2 regions of the Rhizobium sp. BR 362 genome follow, and region 1 is predicted to be linked to the other one. Evidence: predicted binding sites of a transcription regulator. Region 1 holds the regulator's gene; the other holds the start of a gene.
What was found. The regulator PhoB, encoded in region 1, activates phosphate uptake and scavenging genes when phosphate is short. The targets are predictions, from matches to a motif close to TGTCATNNANCTGTCAT.
Positions count from the first base shown of each region.

Region 1 (3,413 bases):
GGTCTCCGTGATCAGCCACACGCCCTCGCCTCGCTCGAACCGCAGCGGAGCACGCATGTAGGTGTCATAAAGCGGCGCGGTTTCAGCCATAGCGCATTCTCCTCGATCACAACCTTTAGGGCCAATCGTTTCCTCGCGTGAAACGGGCCCTGGAAAATCAAAAATGCCGCCTCTCGGCGGCATGGGCACTATTGATGTTTTGCACTGCGATGTCAACAAAACTGGCGATTTAGCAGGTGCGGCAGAGCGCCTCTTGGCAGAGGCCATGTCTTCGACAACTTATATTGCATAAATGCCACTCACGTATAGCAAGTTGGGGAAAACCTCGAAATCGATTCCTCAAGATTCCCGCGACTCTTGTCACGGAGTCAGCCTCACACTAGGTTAAAAACCAATTACTAGACTGCATGCGGCGGAACTAGTCACCACAATTTTTAAGCGTTTCACGCCTCGACCCAATGCGAGGCAATGGTGAGGGATTCTGCCATCAGAAACGCGACAGCGGAGACAGGGCATGAATTGGACAGACGAACGCGTCGAGAAGCTGAAAAAGCTGTGGTCCGAAGGTTTGAGCGCCAGCCAGATCGCGGCACAGCTCGGTGGTGTCAGCCGTAATGCCGTCATTGGCAAAGTGCATCGCTTGAGCCTGCCGGGCCGAGCGAAAGCCGGTGGCGCAGCAACCGCAGCTCGAGCGCCGAAGCGCAATACCTCGGCCCCGCGGGCGCCGAATTACGCCTCGCGCGTTGCAACCCGCACGGTTACCCGCCAGCAGGGTGCGACGATGCTCAAGGAAGAGGTCGAGATCGATACGGTCCACGAGATCGAATACCGTCCGGCTGCCAATGTGGTCGTTCCGATCTCGCGCCGCCTCGGCCTGACGGAGCTCACAGAGCGCACGTGCAAGTGGCCGGTCGGCGACCCGCTGAAGGACGATTTTCACTTCTGCGGCAATGACAGCCCGGACTCTTCGCCCTACTGCACCTATCATCAGCGGCTGGCCTACCAGCCGGTGCATGACCGGCGTCGGGCCGCGCACTAAACCAGTGCTAACCACATGAAAAACGGGCCGAAAGGCCCGTTTTCTGTTTCCGCCCTGTCCGATGACCGGTCGAGTTGCCCCGATCAGGCCTCCATGGAATAACCCGCGCCGCGAACGGTACGGATGACATCCTGCATATTGGAGAAATTGAGCGCCTTGCGCAGGCGGCCGACATGCACGTCGACGGTGCGTTCGTCGACATAGATATCATGCCCCCATACGCCGTCGAGCAATTGGGAGCGCGAAAAGACGCGGCCGGGCGAGGACATCAGGAATTCCAGCAGCCGGAATTCCGTCGGCCCCAACCGCACTTCGCGGCTCTTGCGGTGGACACGATGGGTCTCGCGGTCCAGCTCGATATCGCCGCAGCGCAGTACCGTCGACAGAACCTCGGGGCGGGCGCGGCGCAGCATCGCCTTGACGCGGGCCATCAGCTCCGGCGTCGAAAACGGCTTGACCACATAGTCGTCTGCGCCGGTGGAAAGGCCGCGCACCCGCTCGCTCTCTTCACCGCGGGCCGTCAGCATGATGATCGGCAGGCGCTCCGTCTCCGGCCGCATACGCAGCCGGCGGCAGAGCTCGATGCCGGACACGCCAGGGAGCATCCAATCGAGGATCAGAAGATCGGGGATGCGCTCCTGGAGGCGCAGCTCGGCTTCGTCGCCTCTCAGGATGGTGTCGACCTCGAAGCCTTCCGCCTCGAGATTATAGCGCAGCAGAACGCTTAGCGCTTCCTCGTCTTCTACAACAGCTACTCTCGGAACCATGCGCCTCTGGTCTCCTTCTCTTGGGGTCTACTTTATTCCGTCACCGCACCCACGGTGTTGGCGGTATCGTCCTTCGGACGCTCGCCTTCCGGCTGGGCGCCGGTCGCCATGTAATAGATCGTCTCGGCAATGTTGGTGGCATGATCGCCGATGCGCTCGATGTTCTTGGCGCAGAAGAGAAGATGCGTGCAGGTGGTGATGTTGCGCGGATCTTCCATCATGTAAGTCAGCATTTCGCGGAAGAGCGAGGTGTACATGGCATCGATTTCCTCGTCGCGCTCACGGATCGACACGGCCTTGTCAGGCGAACGGGTCGTGTAGACGTCGAGCACTTCCTTGAGCTGAACGAGGGCCAGTTCGGAGAGATGTTCGATGCCGCGGGCGAGACGACGCGGAACGCCGGTGCCCTGCACGGCGATGACGCGCTTTGCGGTGTTCTTGCCGAGATCGCCGACGCGCTCCAGATCGGAGGCAATGCGGATGGAGCCCATGATTTCACGAAGGTCGGCAGCCATCGGCTGGCGGCGAGCGATGGTGACGATCGCCTTGTCGCCGACTTCGCGTTCTGCATGGTCGAGAATGACGTCGTCGGAAATGACCTTCTGCGCCAGGGCGGCATCGCCGTTGACCAGCGCGCGAACGCTGTCGCTGACCATCTGCTCTGCCAGGCCGCCCATTTCGGAAATGCGGCGCGTCAGGAATTTCAGGTCTTCGTCATATGCAGAGAGAATGTGTGTAGAGACCATTTTTCTATCCTCAAGGTGAATGATGTGAAGAAAGCCGCGCGGGGAGCATCATCAGCCAAAACGGCCCATGATGTAATCCTGCGTGCGGAAATCATCGGGATTGGTGAACATCTTATCGGTATCGTTCTCCTCGACCAGATGACCGAGATGAAACATTGCGGTGCGCTGCGAAACGCGGGCTGCTTGCTGCATGGAATGCGTCACGATGACGATCGTGAAATTTTCCCGCAGCTCATGAATGAGTTCCTCGACTTTGGCGGTGGCGATCGGATCGAGCGCCGAGCACGGCTCGTCCATGAGAATGACCTCCGGACTGACGGCGACGGCGCGGGCGATGCAGAGGCGTTGCTGCTGGCCGCCGGAAAGGCTGGTGCCGGCCTCGAAAAGCCGATCCTTCACCTCGCCCCAGAGCCCGGCCTTCTGCAGGCTGGTTTCGACGATATGGTCGAGATCGGCCTTGGACCGATGCAGCCCGTGGATACGCGGGCCATAGGCGACATTCTCGTATATCGACTTCGGAAACGGATTGGGCTTCTGGAACACCATGCCGACGCGGGCGCGCAGCTCGACGACATCGATGGCGTTGTCATAGACATCCTGATCGTCGAGCATGATCTTGCCGGTGACGCGGCAGGTGTCGATCGTGTCGTTCATGCGGTTGAGGCAACGCAGGAAGGTGGACTTGCCGCAGCCGGAGGGGCCGATCAGCGCGGTGACGGTATTGGCGCGAATGTTCAGATCCACGTCGAACAGCGCGCGCTTGTCGCCGTAGTGGACCGACACGGCCTGGCCGATCATCTTGTAGGGGATCGTCATCATCTTCTTGGCCAGTGCTTTTTCGCTCGCGGCTTCCGTCATCAT
Region 1 is NZ_JARWGH010000004.1:406,305-409,717, reverse strand. Features, by position in the region: gene QDY28_RS08595 (aspartate aminotransferase family protein) at 1-90, opposite strand, end outside; gene QDY28_RS08590 (GcrA family cell cycle regulator) at 515-1,039, shown strand; gene phoB (phosphate regulon transcriptional regulator PhoB) at 1,123-1,806, opposite strand; gene phoU (phosphate signaling complex protein PhoU) at 1,839-2,552, opposite strand; gene pstB (phosphate ABC transporter ATP-binding protein PstB) at 2,604-3,413, opposite strand, start outside.

Region 2 (3,413 bases), on a different contig from region 1:
CGACAATTGCAGACCGTCGGCATCGCCGAAGTTGTTTGCGATCTGGGCGGAAATGGTGGTGGACGGCGAGATGATCGACGTTTGCAGGCGGCTCACCGAGCCGACGACGAAGGTGACGGCCATGGTTTCGCCAAGTGCGCGGCCGAGACCGAGCATGATGCCGCCGACGAGGCCGCGACGTGTATAGGGAATGAGGATGTGGCGAGCCACTTCCCATGTGGTCATGCCCATGCCGTAAGCGGATTCGCGCAGCATCGGCGGCACGGTGGTGAACACGTCGCGGGCGATCGCGGTGATGAACGGCAGGATCATGACAGCCAGCACGAGGCTTGCGGTCAGCAGGCCGACGCCCGGCGCCGGCGGCTGGAACAGCAGGCCGATCAACGGCACCTGGCCGACCGTCATCATAAGGAAAGGCAGGATATAGTTCTGCATCAGCGGTACGAGAATGAACAGACCGACGATGCCGTAGATAATGGAGGGAACACCGGCCAGAAGCTCGATGGCCGTACTGATCGGACGTCGCAGGCTGCCGGGGCAAAGTTCCGTTAGGAAGATGGCGATGCCGATGCCGAGGGGAACGGCAATCAGCATGGCGATGAACGAACTCACCAGCGTACCGACCACGGCAGGCACAGCACCATAGATATCGACGGGAGCGCTCCATTTGGTGCCCCAAAGGAACGAAAACCCGAAGGTCTGGAAGGTTGGCAAGGCATCGATGACAAGAACCACAAGGATTGCCAGCAGCAGAAGCACGACAAGCGTAGCCGAGCCAAGCGTCATAAAATAGAAAATCCGATCCTGGATTCGGAATTTTCTGGTGCTGGCAGTGGTATCTATAGCCTGGAAGGCAGCCGTCTGAGTCGCGTCAGCCATCGATTTCCCCTTGTCCTGTGACGAAAGGCGGACAGGGCCATACCCTGTCCGCCGCAACTTCTCAGCCAGCACAAATTACTTCGTGCCGAAGTCCTGCTTCCAGGACTTCTCGACAACCTCGGCAACATTGTCCGGAACCGCCAGATAGGACAGAGCGGTCGCGTCCTTCTGACCGTTCTGATAGGCCCACTTGAAGAACTTCAGAGCCTCTTCGTTCTTAGCGGCATCAGCCGGCTTCTTGTAGAGCATAACCCAGGTCGAAGCTGCAATCGGCCAGCTCTTTTCGCCCGGCTGATTGGTGATGATCAGGTTGAAGTTCTTGGCATGGGCCCAATCGGCGTTGGAAGCAGCAGCCTTAAACGTCTCGAGGCTCGGCTCGATAACCTTGCCGGCAGCATTCTTCATCTTCGCGAAACCGATGTGGTTGGCGACGACGTAGGAATATTCAACGTAGGAGATCGAACCAGCCGTCTGGTTGACAGTGGTGGAAACGCCTTCGGAACCCTTGGCGCCGAAGCCGACCGGCCATTCAACCGCCGTGTTCGAACCAACCTTTTCCTTCCACTCCGGCGAAACCTTCGACAGGTAGTCGGTGAAGTTGAAGGTCGTGCCCGAGCTGTCGGCGCGATAAACGACGGAGATCGGCGCGGAAGGCAGCTTCAGGTTGGGGTTGAGGGCCTTGATGGCCGCGTCGTCCCACTTGGCAACCTTGCCGAGGAAGATGTCGGCCAGCGTCTTGCCGTCGAGAACGAGTTCGCCCGGCTTTACGCCTTCAATGTTATAGGAAACGACGATGCCGCCGGAAATCATCGGGAACTGGGCAATGCCGTTCTTCTCGAGGTCAGCGTCGCTCATCGGCTTGTCCGAAGCGCCGAAGACGATGGTCTTGTCGAGGAGCTGCTTGATGCCTGCGCCCGAACCGACCGACTGGTAGTTGACGACATTGTTCGTCGCAGCCTTGTAGCCTTCGGCCCACTTCGACAGAACCGGGGCGATGAAGCTCGAGCCGGCGCCCGTGATGTCCGCAGCCGAGGCCGAAACGGACATAGCCGCGATGAAGCCTGCAGTCAGGCAAAGCGAACGAAATTTCTGATTCAACATGATTGAACTCACTTCCTCAAGTGATGAATGGATGGCGAGCAGGAGCTAAGCGCGGAATGTCCCATCGGTTCATAACCCCCACCTCAATCTCCTGGCGACAGTGATGGCTCTAATCTCGCAGTGTTTCAGTTTGATGACAGTTTGGTGAAAGGGCAGTGACACAACTTGCGGCAATGAAAATGGCCGTCGTCCGGCCGTGCGATGAATACCTGCCCGCGTCCCAACAAGGCCCGCCTTTACGGATTAATCCGATCGCTTGGCGGCGCGATCAGCAGCGCCTTCAAAGACGGATTACATAATCCTTTCGAGTCGTTTCAATGACTTCCCAGGTGCCCTTGAAGCCGGGTCTGAGAATCATCCGATCGCCGGCACGCAGATGAAAAGTCTCGCCATGTTCGGCTGTGACCACCGAATAACCCGAAAGAACATGGAAATACTCCCACTCGTCATAGATGATTTGCCATTTTCCAGGCGTCGCCTCCCATATGCCGGCATAGAGGCCGCCATCGGCCTCCTCGACATTCCATGTTCGGAACTTTGGCGCACCGGAAAGGATGCGATCATCGGCCGGAGCGCCGGCTTCCGGCTCGATCCCGTCGGGGTCCAATCGTAAATATGTTGTCATAAATCCTCCGTCCCGATCCGGAAACGCTCCCGTGTCACACCCTCGCCAGCGCCTGTTCCAGGTCGGCGATGATGTCCTTGACGTCCTCGATACCGATCGACAGACGCACGACATCTGGACCGGCGCCGGCGGCGATTTTCTGCTCGTCGCTGAGCTGCTTGTGCGTCGTCGAGGCGGGGTGGATGACCAGCGAGCGCGTATCGCCGATATTGGCGAGATGAGAAAAGAGTTCCAGGCCTTCCACCAGGCCCTTGCCCGCTTCATAACCGCCCTTCAAACCGAATGTGAAGACAGAACCCGCGCCCTTGGGCGAATAGCGCTGTTGCAGCGCATGGTTCGGATCGTCTTCAAGGCCGGCGTAATTCACCCAGGCCACCTTGTCCTGCTGTTTCAGCCAGCGGGCGACAGCGAGCGCGTTGTCGGAATGACGCTGCATGCGCAGCGGCAGCGTCTCGATACCCGTGAGAAGCAGGAAGGCGTTGAAAGGCGATATGGCGGGGCCGAGATCGCGCAGGCCGAGGACGCGGCAGGCGATAGCGAAAGCGAAATTGCCAAAGGTGGCGTGCAGCACGATGCCGTTATATTCCGGCCGCGGCGTCGACAGCATCGGATAATTGCCTGAGGCAGACCAGTCGAAGGTGCCGCCGTCGATGATCATGCCTCCCATGGAATTGCCGTGGCCGCCGATGAATTTGGTCAGCGAATGCACGACAATGTCGGCGCCATGTTCCAACGGCCGGATGAGATAGGGACTGGCCATGGTATTGTCGACGATCAGCGGCAGACCGTGCCTGCGGGCAACGGCGGC
Region 2 is NZ_JARWGH010000002.1:216,824-220,236, forward strand. Features, by position in the region: gene pstC (phosphate ABC transporter permease subunit PstC) at 1-879, opposite strand, end outside; gene pstS (phosphate ABC transporter substrate-binding protein PstS) at 955-1,926, opposite strand; gene QDY28_RS03270 (cupin domain-containing protein) at 2,261-2,605, opposite strand; gene QDY28_RS03275 (O-acetylhomoserine aminocarboxypropyltransferase) at 2,640-3,413, opposite strand, start outside.
Region 2: pstS (phosphate ABC transporter substrate-binding protein PstS) is a predicted target of PhoB. The motif match lies at 2,114-2,130, and genes of this name have one in related genera.